One region of the Escherichia albertii genome, then DNA from elsewhere that is predicted to be linked to it. Evidence: predicted binding sites of a transcription regulator. Region 1 holds the regulator's gene; each other region holds the start of a gene.
What was found. The regulator PhoB, encoded in region 1, activates phosphate uptake and scavenging genes when phosphate is short. The targets are predictions, from matches to a motif close to CTGTCATAAAACTGNCNNAT.
Positions count from the first base shown of each region.

Region 1 (5,780 bases):
CCGTAGATTTCGGTGCCGGTTAACTCCTCGAGCAATTCCGCGCGCTCTTTCGGTTTGGCATTGAGGAAGGCTGCAAATTGGCCCTGCGAAAGCAGCATCGAACGGGTGAAACGTCCGTAATCCAGTCCGGTTAATGTCGCCGTTAATTCCAGCTTATCTTTTACTTTATCGGCAAGGATTTTACCGTCTGCACAGCGCGCCAGCTCTACGCGCGGCACCTGCAAATTACCGTCCGGCTGGTTGCGCGCCCGATTCTGGCTCCAGAATGCGCGGTACGCTTTGCCTTTGACTTCAAATTCAACTTCCGCCAGACATTCGGCGGTATCGCGGGTCATCAGATCATTTTGCGATTGTGAAATGGTTGAGAGGCGCGGAGTCTCGTGATACAGCGCCAGACAAATGGCATCCAGCAGCGTGGTTTTCCCCGCGCCGGTAGGGCCGGTAATCGCAAATAGTCCGTTACTGGCGAACGGCTCGCGGGTGAAATCAATCTTCCATTCGCCTTTTAATGAGTTGAGGTTTTTCAGGCGCAGGCTGAGAATTTTCATGCTTCATGTTCTCCGGCGAGGGTCTGCAATGTTGTGGCGAAAAGATGTTGCAGACGTTGATGCTGCGTTTCATCAAGTTCCTCCAGCGCCAGACGGCGATTAAAAACGTCCTCGACGCTAAGTTCGCTGAGAGTTTCACGCTGTTGGCTGGCCAATACACGCTCGCGCTGTTCGCGGCTCCGGCGTACCAGCAGGACTTCCACAGGCAGTGATTCAGTTAATGTCTGAATTTTGCGCTGAATATCATGCAGATACTCATCAGTAGTGATTTCAATATCCAGCCAGATGGGCGGGTTCTGCGGCGCATCTCGCCATTGTTCCAGTTGCGTGGTAATCGCCGCCAGGTCTCCTTTCAGTACCGCCATCGGTTGTGTTACCGGTACACTCAGATTTTCCACGCTCTCTAATTTGCCGTTTGAAAATGTCACCAGATGGACATATTTATTTTTGCCGCATTCATCAAAACTCAGAGGAATGGGGGAGCCGCAATAGCGAACATGCTCCATGCCGCCAATAATCTGCGCGCGGTGAATATGCCCGAGCGCGATGTAGTCGGCTGGCGGAAAGTTTTGTGCCGGGAAGGCATCCAGCGTACCTATATAGATGTCGCGCACGGCGTCGCTTTTGCTGGCGCCAACGGTCGTTAAATGCCCCGTGGCGATGATGGGCAGAGGCTGATCGCCGCGCAGCTTGCAGGCATCGGCATAGTGTTGTTGGTAATAGTCAGTGATCGCTGTCAGCAAATGCTGCTGTTTTTCAATACCGTTAAGCCCCGCCTGGCTGGTAATAATGTCACGCGGGCGTAAAAAAGGAATGGGGCATAGCACCGCGCCAGGCGTCCCGTCGCGACGTGGCAAGATTTGTGGGGCATGTCCGGCGCTGGCGACCACGGTAGTATTGAGGAACGCCATGATATCGCGCGATTCATTCAGCGTGGCTACCGAGTCATGGTTTCCTGCCAGTACCACCAGATGACAGCCGGTTTGCTGTAAATTGACAACAAAGCGGTTATATAACGTACGGGCGTAACTGGGCGGTGAGCCGGTATCGAAAACATCACCGGCAACAATAATCGCATCTACCTGATGGGTTTGCGCGGTCTCCAGCAGCCAGTCAAGAAAGGCCTGATGTTCAGCTTCGCGGCTTTTGCTGTAGAAGTTCTGGCCGAGATGCCAGTCTGATGTGTGAAGAATGCGCATAACAATTTCCTGGCGAAAAAGCATGAGCGCGATTATACCCAAACAGGTGTGTGATTTACTTTTTTCTGCGCCCGGAAATCAATAACCTGAGGACGAGTGCGACGTTCTTTTCATAAATCTGTCATAAATCTGACGCATAATGGCGTCGCATTAATGATCGCAATCTATCTCTTACAACAGGGCAAATCATGGCGAGACGTATTCTGGTCGTAGAAGATGAAGCTCCAATTCGCGAAATGGTCTGCTTCGTACTCGAGCAAAATGGCTTTCAGCCAGTCGAAGCGGAAGATTATGACAGTGCTGTGAACCAACTGAATGAACCCTGGCCGGATTTAATTCTCCTCGACTGGATGTTACCCGGCGGTTCCGGTATCCAGTTCATCAAACATCTTAAGCGTGAGTCAATGACCCGGGATATCCCGGTGGTGATGTTGACCGCCAGAGGGGAAGAAGAAGATCGCGTGCGTGGACTTGAAACCGGCGCGGATGACTATATCACCAAGCCGTTTTCGCCGAAGGAGCTGGTGGCGCGAATTAAAGCGGTGATGCGCCGTATTTCCCCTATGGCGGTAGAAGAGGTGATTGAGATGCAGGGGCTAAGTCTCGATCCGACTTCTCACCGGGTGATGGCGGGCGAAGAGCCGCTGGAGATGGGGCCGACAGAATTTAAACTACTGCACTTTTTTATGACCCATCCCGAACGCGTGTACAGTCGCGAACAACTGTTAAATCATGTCTGGGGAACCAACGTATATGTGGAGGACCGCACGGTCGATGTCCACATTCGTCGCCTGCGTAAAGCACTGGAGCCTGGCGGGCATGACCGCATGGTGCAGACCGTGCGCGGTACCGGATATCGTTTTTCAACCCGCTTTTAACGCCTTGCTCATCGGACGCAGAGCAGGGCTTATGATTTCTTAACTGGAGTATCTTACGTGCTGGAACGGCTGTCGTGGAAAAGGCTGGTGCTGGAGCTGCTACTTTGCTGCCTCCCGGCCTTCATCCTGGGTGCTTTTTTTGGTTACCTGCCCTGGTTTTTGTTGGCATCGGTAACGGGACTGCTTATCTGGCATTTCTGGAATTTATTGCGTCTTTCATGGTGGCTGTGGGTTGACCGCAGTATGACGCCGCCACCGGGGCGTGGTAGCTGGGAACCGCTGCTGTACGGCTTACACCAGATGCAACTGCGTAATAAAAAACGTCGCCGCGAGCTGGGCAATCTTATTAAACGTTTTCGTAGCGGCGCGGAGTCGCTGCCCGATGCGGTGGTGCTGACTACGGAAGAGGGCGGCATTTTCTGGTGCAACGGTCTGGCGCAACAAATTCTTGGCCTGCGCTGGCCGGAAGATAATGGGCAGAACATCCTTAACCTGCTGCGTTACCCGGAGTTTACGCAATATCTGAAAACTCGCGATTTTTCTCGCCCGCTTAATCTGGTACTCAACACCGGGCGGCATCTGGAAATTCGCGTCATGCCTTATACCCATAAACAGTTGCTGATGGTGGCGCGCGATGTCACGCAAATGCATCAACTGGAAGGGGCGCGGCGCAACTTTTTTGCCAACGTAAGCCATGAGTTGCGTACACCGTTGACGGTATTACAGGGCTACCTGGAGATGATGCATGAGCAGCCGCTGGAAGGCGCAGTTCGAGAAAAAGCGTTGCACACCATGCGTGAACAGACCCAGCGGATGGAGGGGCTGGTAAAGCAGTTGCTGACACTGTCAAAAATTGAAGCTGCACCAACGCAGTTGCTGAATGAGAAGGTTGATGTGCCGATGATGCTGCGCGTTGTTGAGCGTGAAGCTCAGACTCTGAGCCAGCACAAACAGACATTTACTTTTGAAATTGATAACAACCTCAAAGTGTCTGGCAATGAAGATCAGCTACGTAGTGCGATTTCCAACCTGGTTTATAACGCGGTGAATCATACGCCGGAAGGTACACATATTACCGTGCGCTGGCAGCGAGTACCGCACGGTGCCGAGTTTAGCGTTGAAGATAACGGGCCAGGCATTGCACCGGAGCATATTCCGCGACTGACGGAGCGTTTTTATCGTGTTGATAAAGCGCGTTCCCGACAAACAGGTGGCAGCGGATTAGGGTTAGCCATCGTTAAACATGCGGTGAATCATCACGAAAGTCGCCTGAATATTGAGAGTACATTGGGTAAAGGCACGCGTTTCAGCTTTGTTTTGCCGGAACGTTTAATTGCCAAAAACAGTGATTAATCCACCTTTGTCATTTTTTGTTTCCACAAGCCAGCCGACGCTGGCTTTTTTTGTTTGCAGTCAAAAAACGAACGCTAAATTTCACAACGAATGGTGATTTTTTGTTCGCATGATTAGCCATATCTTTTTCACTGAAATAGTGTTTTATACTGATTGATGATTTCTTATCGATATATACCTCTGGTTTTTAGATCCCTCCTTGCTTTAAAACGTTATAAGCGTTTAAATTGCGCATCAGATGCTGTCATACTGACTGCATTAAAGCGGTAAATCGAAAAACTATTCTTCGCCGCATTTGGTCGGGAGTTTTTCCCGCTAAAATTGTTTAAAAATACCGCTGTATCATCCCCAGGGATTGGCACAAAAATTTAACGTTACAACACCACATCCACAGGCAGTATGATTTATGACCCATCAGTTAAGATCGCGCGATATCATCGCTCTGGGCTTTATGACATTTGCGTTGTTCGTCGGCGCAGGTAACATTATTTTCCCTCCCATGGTCGGCTTGCAGGCGGGCGAACACGTCTGGACTGCAGCGTTCGGCTTCCTCATTACTGCCGTTGGTCTGCCGGTATTAACGGTGGTGGCGCTGGCGAAAGTTGGCGGCGGCGTTGACAGCCTGAGCACGCCAATTGGTAAAGTTGCCGGTGTACTGCTGGCAACGGTTTGCTACCTGGCGGTGGGGCCGCTGTTTGCGACGCCGCGTACAGCAACAGTCTCCTTTGAAGTGGGGATTGCGCCGTTGACAGGCGACTCCGCGCTTCCGCTGTTTATCTACAGCCTGGTCTATTTCGCTATCGTTATTCTGGTTTCCCTCTATCCGGGCAAACTGCTGGATACAGTCGGTAACTTCCTTGCGCCGCTGAAAATTATCGCGCTGGTTATCCTGTCTGTTGCTGCAATTGTCTGGCCAGCGGGTTCTATTAGTACCGCGACAGAGTCTTATCAAAACGCTGCGTTTTCTAATGGCTTCGTCAACGGCTATCTGACGATGGATACGCTGGGCGCAATGGTATTTGGGATCGTTATTGTTAACGCAGCGCGTTCTCGCGGCGTTACTGAAGCGCGCCTGCTGACCCGTTATACCGTCTGGGCGGGCCTGATGGCGGGTGTTGGTTTAACGCTGTTGTACCTGGCGCTGTTCCGTCTGGGTTCAGACAGCGCGTCGCTGGTTGATCAATCCGCGAACGGCGCGGCAATTCTGCATGCTTACGTTCAGCACACTTTTGGCGGCGGCGGTAGTTTCTTGCTGGCGGCGTTAATTTTCATTGCCTGCCTGGTTACGGCGGTTGGCCTGACCTGTGCCTGTGCGGAATTCTTCGCCCAGTACGTACCGCTCTCTTATCGTACGCTGGTGTTTATCCTCGGCGGTTTCTCGATGGTGGTGTCTAACCTTGGCTTGAGCCAGCTGATTCAGATCTCCGTACCGGTGCTGACCGCTATTTATCCGCCGTGTATCGCACTGGTTGTATTAAGTTTTACGCGCTCATGGTGGCATAATTCGTCCCGCGTGATTGCTCCGCCGATGTTTATCAGCTTGCTTTTTGGTATTCTCGACGGGATCAAAGCATCCGCATTCAGCGATATCTTACCGTCCTGGGCGCAGCGTTTACCGTTGGCCGAACAAGGTCTGGCGTGGTTAATGCCAACAGTGGTGATGGTGGTTCTGGCCATTATCTGGGATCGCGCGGCAGGTCGTCAGGTGACCTCCAGCGCTCACTAAATCACTGAAAATTTGTTTTAACCACGGGGCTACGATGCCCCGTGGTTTTTTATTGTGTTGATGGGTTAGGAATTGA
Region 1 is NZ_CP117568.1:4,122,605-4,128,384, forward strand. Features, by position in the region: gene sbcC (exonuclease subunit SbcC) at 1-548, opposite strand, end outside; gene sbcD (exonuclease subunit SbcD) at 545-1,747, opposite strand; gene phoB (phosphate response regulator transcription factor PhoB) at 1,936-2,625, shown strand; gene phoR (phosphate regulon sensor histidine kinase PhoR) at 2,683-3,978, shown strand; gene brnQ (branched-chain amino acid transporter carrier protein BrnQ) at 4,385-5,704, shown strand; gene proY (proline-specific permease ProY) at 5,780-5,780, shown strand, end outside.

Region 2 (5,780 bases), 420 kb from region 1:
TCTTATCCGGCCTACAAACCGTGCAAATTCAATATATTGCAGAGATCATGTAGGCCTGATAAGCGTAGCGCATCAGGCTGTTTTTCGTTTGTCATCAGTCTTCTTCGCTATCCTGTTACGATGCGGCAATAAACAACTCTCGCAATTGATGCAGTTGATCGCGAATTTGCGCAGCCTCCTCGAATTCCAGATTTTGTGCGTGTTTCATCATCTGAGCTTCCAGCTCATGGATTTTCTGCTGCAACGCTTTTGGCGACATATCCATTGGCACATTATCCGGCTCAACAATCGCACGTGATTTACCTCTCCCCTTCGCTTTGGTTTTGGCAATGCTCTGCCCCAATGCCAGGATATCGACCACTTTCTTGTTCAGACCTTGTGGTGTTATGCCGTGCTCTTCGTTGTAGCGTTGCTGTTTCTCACGACGACGTTCGGTTTCACTGATCGCTTTCGCCATCGACGGGGTGATCTTATCGCCATAGAGAATAGCTTTACCGTTGACGTTACGCGCCGCACGACCGATAGTCTGAATCAGCGAACGCTCAGAGCGCAGGAAGCCCTCTTTATCCGCATCGAGGATCGCCACCAGCGAAACCTCAGGCATATCCAGACCTTCGCGCAGTAAGTTGATCCCCACCAGTACATCAAACTCGCCCAGACGCAAATCGCGGATGATTTCCATACGCTCGACGGTATCGATGTCCGAGTGAAGATAACGCACGCGTTCGCCGTGTTCTTCCAGATATTCTGTCAGATCTTCTGCCATCCGTTTGGTTAACGTCGTGACCAGGACGCGTTCATTAATCGCCGCACGCTGGCGAATCTCCGAAAGCAGATCATCGACCTGCGTCGCTACCGGACGCACTTCGATAATCGGGTCGAGCAGGCCTGTTGGGCGCACCACCTGATCTACCACATCACCACCGGATTTCTCCAGCTCGTAATTGCCGGGCGTCGCAGAAACATAGATAGTTTGCGGGGCCAGCGCTTCGAACTCTTCAAACTTCAGCGGACGGTTATCCAGCGCTGACGGCAGGCGAAAACCATACTCCACCAGGGTTTCTTTACGTGCCCGGTCGCCGCGATACATACCGCCAATCTGCGGAATGGTGACGTGGGATTCATCGACCACCAGCAGCCCATCGGCAGGCAGATAATCAAACAGGGTCGGCGGCGGTTCGCCAGGTCCACGGCCGGAGAGGAAGCGTGAGTAGTTTTCAATGCCCGAGCAATAACCCAACTCGTTCATCATCTCCAGATCAAACTGGGTACGTTGAGTCAGACGCTGTTCTTCCAGCAGCTTGTTATTCGCCAACAGCACTTTACGTCGGTCAGCCAGTTCTTCTTTGATCTCTTCCATCGCCTGCACAATACGTTCACGCGGAGTGACATAGTGTGTTTTTGGGTAGATGGTATATCGCGCGATAGTTGAGATAACCTGCCCGGTTAACGGATCGAAAAGCGACAGTCGCTCCACCTCTTCATCAAACAATTCCACACGTAGCGCAACATCGTCAGATTCCGCCGGGAAAATATCAATCACCTCGCCACGTACACGGAAAGTCCCGCGCTGAAAAGCCTGGTCGTTGCGGGTATATTGCAACTCCGCCAGGCGGCGCAGGATCGCTCGCTGATCGATAATCATGCCGACCGTCAGATGCAGCATCATCTTCAGATATGAATCGGGATCGCCCAGACCATAGATGGCAGAAACAGACGCGACCACTACCACGTCCCGCCGCTCCAGCAAGGCTTTGGTTGCTGAAAGCCGCATCTGTTCAATATGTTCGTTTACCGAAGCATCTTTCTCAATGAAAGTGTCAGAACTCGGTACGTAGGCTTCTGGCTGATAGTAGTCATAATAGGAGACGAAATATTCCACCGCGTTTTCGGGGAAAAACTCTTTCATCTCGCCGTACAACTGGGCCGCCAGCGTTTTATTCGGCGCCAACACCATGGTTGGACGTTGCAGATCAGCGATAACGTTAGCGATGGTGAAGGTTTTACCAGAGCCAGTTACGCCGAGCAGTGTCTGGTGCGCCAGGCCATCTTCCAGCCCCTCTTCGAGACGTCGGATCGCCTCTGGCTGATCGCCAGAAGGTTTGAAAGCGGAATTCAGTTTGAACGGTTTACTCATGAGTCGCTACCTGAGGCTGTGGGCGGACAGGTATGTAATTTTACTCGCCGTACTTAATAATGCCAACAAATTATACTGGATAAAAAAACAGTTACACGCCACAATATTTCTGTTACACCGTGAACTAAGGTGTCGAATGTGGGTAAAATTTGCTCCGTGACAAGATAAAACTCCAGGTTTGCAGGTTTATCCCCAAAACGGCGGTTTTTTTAACATTTGTCAAGATGACTGATGACAGATTTATGGCAAAAGCAGTCTCTTTTCTGACAGCCATTGCTTTTATCTAACTAATTAAAAAATAACAAATATTTCCCCAAGCCTTCTTTCGCGCCAATTTGCGTGCAAGCCGCGTATTCTCTCGCTTGCCTCGCGTTTTCTAACTCTAATACACATGGTTATCCACAGGAATAGTGGATAACTGCCTGCAGCCCGTATCCTCCGCCGCCTGGGCAATTCCCACACTAACCACATGATGCGAAGGTAAAATTTTTTTCGTGATTTTTTTAGAATTTAATTGGTTAAATTACAGGCAATCGAAGGCACGTTCTTGCTCGCAATTCAACCAAATTTATTGCTACAACAATGATGTGAGATTGATGTACTTTCCGGTTAGTGCATTTTCTGGATTTTCCTTAAGCCAGGGGATTTCTCCCAGCAACGGGGCGGGAATCATCTCTTCGAGCGTGGCCATATATTCACCGTGACGTTTACCTGGCGGCGTCACATCGTTTGCCACCCACCCTGCCAGAGTGAGTCCGGCATGTTGTATAGCCTGTGCAGTCAGCATCGCATGGTTAATACAGCCGAGTTTTACCCCTACCACCAGTATCACTGGCAATTGTTCCTGCATAACCCAATCGGCAAAAGTAAAGGCATCAGAAAGCGGTGTGAACCAACCTCCGGCCCCCTCGACCAGCACCCAATCAACCTGTTTTTCCAGCGTGCGCAATCCCGCACTCATAACCGCCGGGTCAATAGGTCTCCCCTCTTCCGCACTGATAATATGCGGCGAGGTAGGTTCTGCGAAGGTGTAAGGATTTATCATGGCATAATCCAGTTGTCGGCTGCTGTTGCGCTGTAACGCCAATGCGTCACTGTTGCGTAAACCTTCGACAGTCATTTCGCTGCCAGAAGCCACTGGTTTATATCCCGCAGCCCGGTAACCAACGGCCCGCGCAGCCTGTAATAGTGCGCAACTGGCGACAGTTTTCCCCACTTCGGTATCCGTTCCTGTGACAAAATAACGTTTATTCACGAACAATCACTCCTATAAAAAGATAATACGTCAGAGGATATCGCCTCTGTTGTTGCGGCCAAGCTAGTTGCAGTTGCTGTAGCTGGGAACGGGTTAATATTCGCGGGTCGCGCCCTTCGTGAAGATGCGTTGCGCCAATACCTTTCAGTGAACGCATGGCGCTGAGTGCGTCATCAAACCACAGCGTGATGGGTTGAAGACGATGCTGATGACGAAAACCTTTCAACGTCCATTCAATGTCAGCTTGCGATAAAAAGCGGTTTGCATGGGTTCGCTCATCTACCGCCTGCCATGCCTGATGTAACTCGGGTAACGAGCCTTGCACCAGAGTAGTAAACGCCACTACGCCTCCGGGGCGTATCACCCGATAAAGCTCGCCTAATGCCGTGGATAATTCAGCGCACCACTGCACGGCGAGATTGCTCCACGCGAGATCGAAAGTCGCAGAAGACAACGGTAAGGATTCGATATCCCCTGCAAGATAGTAATCTGCGGCATCTTGCTGACGTGCCTGCGCAAGCATCGGCGAAGAAATATCTAATGCCGTCACCTGTCCACTGCGTTCGCGCCAGTAACGACTCATCCAGCCCGGCCCACAGCCTGCGTCCAGCACACGGGCGTATTTACGCTGCGGGAGCATTGCCAGTAAGGCATCAGCGCTACGGCGCTGTAACTCTGCGTGTTGCTCATACTGTGAGGCTGCCCGACCAAATGCCGCCGCAATCGCTTGTTTATTAACGGTTGCCATGTAACGCCTCCAGCAAGCGGTCAATATCCTGCGTTTCATGAGCCGCAGTTAAGGTCAGACGCAACCGCGCGGTGCCAGCCGGTACGGTTGGTGGGCGAATTGCCGTGACCCAACAACCTTGCTGACGCAGCTTTTCTGCCAGTCGTAATGCATGACTGTTATCACCGACGATTAATGGTTGAATGGCACTGTGAGAATCCGCGAGAGTAAATGGCGAACCCTGCACTCCGGCACGAAAACGCGTAATCAGATCAGCCAGCTTTTCGCGCCGAGCCTCCCCCTCTTCGCTACGAATCACCGCCAGCGACGCACGTAATGCCTGCGCCTGAGCGGGCGGCATACTGGTGCTGTAGATAAGATGGCGAGCAAACTGCAGCAGATAATCCGCGACCATATCGGAGCAAAGCACTGCCGCCCCGCTGACGCCAAATCCTTTGCCAAAAGTGACCACCAACAGTTCCGGCTTCACCTTATTCTGCCAGCAGCTCCCGCGTCCTTGCTCTCCAATAACGCCCGTACCATGGGCATCGTCGACCATCAACCAACCATTACACTGTTGCGTTACCTGCTGGATTTCCGCCAGCGGCGCACTATCGCCGTCCATACTGAATACGCCCTCTGTCACCACCAGTTGTCGCCCCGGACAGGAGGTAGCAAGCAGGCGTGCCAGATGAGCGACATCGTTATGAGCAAAACGACGAAGCTGGGACGGGCTTAAGCTGGCTGCCTCCAGCAATGAAGCGTGACTCAGTCGGTCGGCAACGATACGATCCTCTTTCGCCATCATCGCGGCAATGACTGCCTGATTGGCAGCAAACCCGGAGATAAACAGCAGCGCCCGTGAATAACCCAGCCACTCAGCCAGTTCTTCTTCCAGCGCCTGATGCGCCACGCTATAACCGCTGACATGCCCGGAACCACCGCTGCCGACGCCGAATTGTTCCGCACCCTGCTGCCAGGCGCGGATAATCTGCGGATGATGGCTTAAGCCGAGGTAATCATTGCTGGAAAAATTCAGATACTGGCGATCATCTGCCACCAGCCAGCGCCCGGCTCCTTGCGCCACCGGATAACGACGACGCAGGGCATCGGCAGCACGCCGCGCATCGAGCGCCGCATTGATTTTTTCCTGCCAGCTCATAGCGTTGCCGCGTTGTAATATTCGTCAGTGTCCGGGGTCATCAGCGCCTGCTCCAGACGTTGCTGTTGTTCGTTATCGCCCGCCAGCACGGCGGTTTGTTGTGGGTTTAGCCCCAGTTTGCGGAACAGTTGCAGGTCTTTATCTTCTTCTGGATTTGGTGTGGTCAGTAACTTGCAGCCGTAGAAAATCGAGTTAGCCCCAGCCATAAAGCACATCGCCTGGGTCTGTTCGTTCATTTGCTCACGCCCGGCAGAAAGGCGCACGTAAGAGGTCGGCATCATGATTCGCGCTACAGCAATGGTGCGAATAAAATCAAAGGCATCGACATCATCGTTATCAGCCAGCGGCGTGCCTTTCACCTTCACCAGCATGTTGATTGGCACGCTTTCCGGTGGCGTCGGCAAGTTCGCCAGTTGTAGTAATAATCCGGCGCGATCTTTCACCGTTTCGCCCAGGCCCACAATGCCGCCAGAGCAAACTTTAATCCCAGCTTCGCGCA
Region 2 is NZ_CP117568.1:4,544,735-4,550,514, reverse strand. Features, by position in the region: gene uvrB (excinuclease ABC subunit UvrB) at 116-2,137, opposite strand; gene bioD (dethiobiotin synthase) at 2,712-3,392, opposite strand; gene bioC (malonyl-ACP O-methyltransferase BioC) at 3,385-4,140, opposite strand; gene bioF (8-amino-7-oxononanoate synthase) at 4,127-5,281, opposite strand; gene bioB (biotin synthase BioB) at 5,278-5,780, opposite strand, start outside.
Region 2: the regulator PhoB is predicted to act here: its motif matches at 2,367-2,386, upstream of uvrB (excinuclease ABC subunit UvrB).

Region 3 (5,780 bases), 420 kb from region 1:
GCCATTAAAACCCGATTTAAAACATTTTTATGCGTAGGTTTTCACAAAATAGATTTTCTATTTCGCTGGCATTTTTCATTTTCATCGATATCTAAGACAACAAAAAATGGAGAGCAGAATCATGTCTACGATGAATGTATTAATTTGTCAGAAACCGAAAGAATTAGTCTGGAAACAGCGTGAGATACCTATTCCAGGTGACAGTGAAGCATTAATAAAAATTAAGTCTGTCGGGATTTGTGGGACTGATATTCATGCCTGGGGAGGAAATCAACCGTTTTTTAACTACCCACGTGTTCTGGGCCATGAAATATGTGGAGAGATTGTTGGGCTGGGTAAAAATATACATGATTTAAAAAATGGTCAGCAAGTTGCCGTTATCCCTTATGTTGCCTGCCAGGAATGCCCTGCATGTAAAAGTGGTCGCACCAATTGTTGTGAAAAAATTTCAGTCATTGGTGTGCATCAGGACGGTGGTTTTAGTGAGTATCTGAGTGTGCCGGTAGCGAATATTTTGCCTGCCGACGGTATTGACCCACAAGCAGCGGCGTTGATTGAGCCTTTTGCGATTAGCGCTCATGCGGTGCGTCGCGCAGCGATTGCCCCTGGTGAACAGGTGCTGGTGGTTGGTGCAGGGCCAATTGGTCTGGGAGCCGCGGCGATTGCAAAAGCGGACGGAGCTCAGGTGGTCGTGGCGGATACCAGCCCGACCCGGCGCGAACATGTGGCTACGTATCTGGAGTTACCGGTTCTGGACCCGTCAGCAGAAGATTTTGATGCCCAGTTGCGTAAACAGTTTGGCGGTTCCCTGGCGCAGAAGGTGATCGATGCGACAGGTAATCAACATGCGATGAATAACACCGTAAATTTGATTCGCCACGGCGGTACGGTGGTATTTGTCGGTCTGTTTAAAGGCGAGTTGCAGTTCTCTGATCCAGAATTCCACAAAAAAGAGACCACAATGATGGGCAGCCGTAACGCTACGCCGGAGGATTTTGCTAAAGTTGGGCGGCTGATGGCGGAAGGAAAAATTACTGCGGGCATGATGTTAACTCATTGCTACCCGTTCGCCACGCTGGCAGAAACTTACGAGCGCGATGTGATTAACAATCGTGAGTTGATTAAAGGGGTTATTACTTTCTGATAATGAGAGATAGCTAAAGTTGCCATGCAGCGTCCGGGGAAGTGTTGGGCGCTGTCTTTTTCTGCTTTTCAGTCATGCTTTATAGACCGGATAAGGCGTTTACGCCGCATCCGGCATTATGTACTCAATGCCGGATGCGACGCTTGCGCGTCTTATACGACCGACAAGTCGGTCAATAATTACCCATCACGCTCAACTACTTTGATTTCTACCATACCAATGCCGAGCTTACGCGGAGAGTGTCCGAGAATGTTTCCTTCGTTAGTTGAGACTGGTTCTGGCGGCACAATGACCAGCGTATCGGCATCGGTTGGGTTATCGAAATGCAACGTCGTGGTGGTCACCTCGTTGCCCAGCACCATCGTTTGCTCTTCTTTTCCTACTCGTACCGGAATCGGTCGGCTGGCGTTGTTGCCGTACGCTTTAGCGGTAATCACCAGATCAAACTTCTTCGGCAGTGGATGTTTATACTCGATTTTCACTTCATCGCCCAACTGCGCGTTGGACCAGCGGCCCCACGACTCTGGACGTGAAATACCGCTAAACTGTTTCACCTCTTCTGGCGCGCCGGCGACGTTAAAGATGAAGCTGTCGGCTTTGTAGCGAATGTCGTTATCGACAATTTTCAGCGTATCCACATTCTCTTTGTAGCGTTTCATGTCGATGACGGTATCTTTAAACGCCGTTTTGCCTTTCCATTCAGGTTTATCAACATGCTGCACAATTTGTTGCCCGCCAAGTTGACCTTGTGAGACGCACCAGTCGGTGGAGAGCGCCAGCTCCGGCGCCCACAGTTGCGCCATCTTGTAACAGCGGTCAACCCAGACGAAATTGTCGCGTGGGGCGAAATCAGCCAACTGGAAACGCAGTGGTGCGGAGTACTCACTTTCCGGCAGGGGTTCCACGCGCTTGTCTGAAACCCGCAACAGCAGCGGCAAACGGAAATGGCTACCCGAGAAGGCAATCATGTTTTTCTGCTGGTCGATGGTGAACTTTTTCATCTCGGTAGGAAACTTCCATAAGCGGATGATATCCGGCTTCCATGCCAGTACTTTCTCTTTAATGTTGAGGAACACTTCTGACATCGACTGCCCGGACAAGCTGCTGCGCCCAAGGCCGAGGAAGTTATCGCCCCCGAGAATATCCAGCACCGTAGCGCCGTTATCCATAGTGTTACGCTTTACTGCCAGCGTCTCTTGTTGTGGTTTGTCGCCGCGAATGACGAAAAACAGGTTATTACGATCCTGTTTATTGAGGTATTTCCACGCCGTGTTGTTCATCGCCAGATGGTCGGAAGAGACGACGATGACGGTATCTTTAAACCACGGTGACGCTTTGATTTTGTTGATAAACGTCGCGATATTTTCCTGGCTGCAACTTACCGCGCTGAATGACTGGTTCGGTTTGCCGTCAAAATCATATTTTTTGCGGTTACAGGTGCGAGAGATAAAACCATCCGGGTGATGGGTATCGACCGTCAGGGTAAACAGTGAGAATCGTTGACCGGAGCGAGACAGTTCTTCAAATTTTTTCCATGCTTCATCCAGCACGGTATCGTCGTAGAATCCCCAGTCGTTGCGATAATGCGGGTCCGCCACCACGCTTTTCAGTTCTTCCGAGCCATATAAATGGTCAAAACCGTGCGATTTCAGGAATACGTCTTTGCCTGCAAAACGCAGGTTAGCTCCCTGAACGAAATAGTTCTGATAACCCGAATTTTTCAGGATATCGCCCAGACAAATGTTCTGTGGGAAAAAGCTGGAAACCGAAGCGGAAGCGTTGCCTTCAAACGGGGCAAACAGCGGAATGCCGCACTGGGAAGCCACCATGCCCGCGATTGTGTAATCTGTTCCCGGCAGTTGCTGCGTGTGGCTGAAATCCAGCCCTTCATTTTTTAGTGCGCCCAGTTCGGGAGTGAGATCTGGAAAAGCGTCGTTGTCAAAATAGGTTCTCTCGAGACTTTCACCGTAGATATAGACCAGATTGAGTTTTGGATTGGGAATGGTTTTGGATGGTTCTTTGTAATAGGCCGCAAAGTCAGGATCGCCGTCGCGTGACTGGGATTTCACCAGTTCCGTTATCTGACGAAATGCCGGGCTGGCGTCCACTGAACCCAGTGCCAGTAATAGCGCCAGCAGGCTGTAGCCAAAATGGTGAGGATGATGGCGGCGTCGGCGTAGTATCCAGCCCAGCGCGCTGAAAACGGCAGTCAGCGCGAGTACGATCCCAATACCGGGCAGAATATATTTACTAACGCCTGCTCCGGTCAGGCTGTTCGTTAAGGTGTAGAGCACCGCGTCGTTAATGCCGTCGCCGGTAAAATAGTCGCTGGCAAACAGGGTGATGTTTAAAACAACAAATAGTCCCAGTACCGTTAATGTGGCGGCAAACCACCAGGTATTACGTCCCGCTTTCCATGCGTAGATCAGCACGGAAGCGAGAAACAGGGCGAAAGAGAATAGTTCTGACAACGGGCGATCCTCACTAAACCAGTCCATGTAGCCGATGTTTAAGCTTTTTGAGAAGCACAATGTAATGGCGCGGCCATATTGCTGCAATTCTAGTGTCAAAAAAATGCGATGTTGTTAGGAATTAGTTTATAAACAGACTTTTTTGACAGAGGCAATCTCGCGCATAACGGGGGATGAGAGCGTTACAACTGGAAAAAGGAGAAGGGAATTGCCGCGTCAGCCAATTAACAGCTAAAACGCGGCATTACGTGGATCAGGAGATAAAGTTCAGCCCTTGTTTTAATACCAGATCGCAAGCTTTGGTTTTCACTTTCTCTGCTAGCGGAGTAGTACCGATATTATCCAGATTGAGCTGTTGACCATCTTTGGTCTTTAACAGACCCTGAATGCCATCCAGATAGTTGGTGTCTTCTTTCTGTTTTTCGCTGTTCAGGCCCAATTTTTCCAGCACCTGGTTTTTCACATTTTCGGCATCGGTTACTGAAGCCAGCTTTTGCTTCGCGCAATATTGCAAAATACCCGCGGCATTGTTCATGTTGTCTGCGCTTAACGCTTGATTGCCGCTGCCAAGCAGGCTCGTTAAGGAAGAGAGCGACCAACCGCCTTCCTGTGTTGTGCTGTTCTGGTTACTAAGTCCGCTGGCAGCGCTGGTGAGCGTCTCTTTCCAGGAGGCGGCGTGTGTTCCGGCAGAAACTAGCGCGCTGGCGGTAATTGCACAGCACAGAAGGTATTTAACAGTTTTCATCATAATTACTCATAGTGGCATTTTGTCGCAGTATAGCGTCAGGGCCGGGCGGAATTGTCTTAATATTCTTTGCCCGTGACCCGGCTGCGATAACTATCCCAGTTGAAGATCACCCACAGACTGTTACCTAACCGCATACGATCCATCACTCGCTCACCCAGTAATTTCGTCATTTCTTCCATGTTGCTGTTGGTCAGCATCCCGGTTGGGCGCTTGGAAGAGGAACGACGATCGACGATCTGGTTGATGATCACTTTTTCATATTTGGATTCGGTTTGAACGCCGATCTCATCGATTACCAGCAGATCAACATTACTCAAATCGTTCAGTAGCTGCTCTTCACTGGTGCTGTTATTTCTGAAGGTATCTTTCATCGCCGACATAATATCGGCCACGGTAATAATCAGGACTGATTTACCGCGTAGCAGCAGTTCGTTGCAGATCGCCGCCGCCAGATGGTTTTTGCCAGTTCCAGGCTTGCCAGAAAAGATAAAGCTGGCAATGTTGCCGTCGAACTCTTCCACATACTGGCGTGCTTTGCTTAACGCATTCATCTGGCCTTCGCACTCAACGCGATAGTTCTCGAAGGAGCAATTTTGATGTAGCGGACGAATGCCGGAGCGATTAAAGGTGCGCTGCATTTTCATCGCCCGATTCTCGCGTTCAAGGGCGGCGGAGCGGATGGCTCCTTGTTCTTTCTGCCAGGCTAATAGTTCTTCACCCGTTTTGAAGGCGGGTTTGATATGAGCAGGCATCATTTTTTGCAGGCGCTGCATCAGGTCGCCAACGTTTTTCATCGTTATCCTCTGAATCCCGGTGGAATTTGGCTGTCAGGTTCACTGACCGTGTTCACATCTCGTTTGGCTAATCCGCCGCTGCTGGCGCGACCGATTTGCAGACTGCGCGCCAGTTTTTGTTGCCATTGTACATGGTGAAAAACTTTGCCTTCCGCCTGCCAGTAGGCAATGAATGAGGCCAACTCTTCGGCTGTTACCGGCTCTCTTAGCGCCACGCCCCATAACGCGGCCTGGCGGATAAAGTCGGCATCGGGCTGCCAGTCTGGGTACATGGCGAATTTACCCATTGGTACGGCAACGGGAGCGGCTTGTGGTTCCTGATAGAGTTGATCGTCCAGAGCAACATCGCTTCCCGGACGTGCCAGCTTTTCTTCCAGCGCCAGCAGTTCAGCCAGGCGCGCGGGCGTGACGGCATAAAAGGCCGGGGCGTTGTTAGCAAATACGGCAACCACACCGCTTTCAGCTTTTGCCAGAACGGTTTGGTGATCGTGTACCAGGGCGTCAATACCAACGACGTCCGGGGTCAAAACTCTGGAAGACATACTGTTTCTCAATATGGAACGATGAACGAGAAGGGAGATTACTTTTATAGTAACACACGGATGAGAGGAGGCTGTCTCTCA
Region 3 is NZ_CP117568.1:3,698,658-3,704,437, forward strand. Features, by position in the region: gene lgoD (L-galactonate oxidoreductase) at 122-1,144, shown strand; gene opgB (phosphatidylglycerol--membrane-oligosaccharide glycerophosphotransferase) at 1,324-3,615, opposite strand; gene yjjA (DUF2501 domain-containing protein YjjA) at 3,869-4,363, opposite strand; gene dnaC (replicative helicase loader DnaC) at 4,420-5,157, opposite strand; gene dnaT (primosomal protein DnaT) at 5,160-5,699, opposite strand.
Region 3: the regulator PhoB is predicted to act here: its motif matches at 3,708-3,727, upstream of opgB (phosphatidylglycerol--membrane-oligosaccharide glycerophosphotransferase).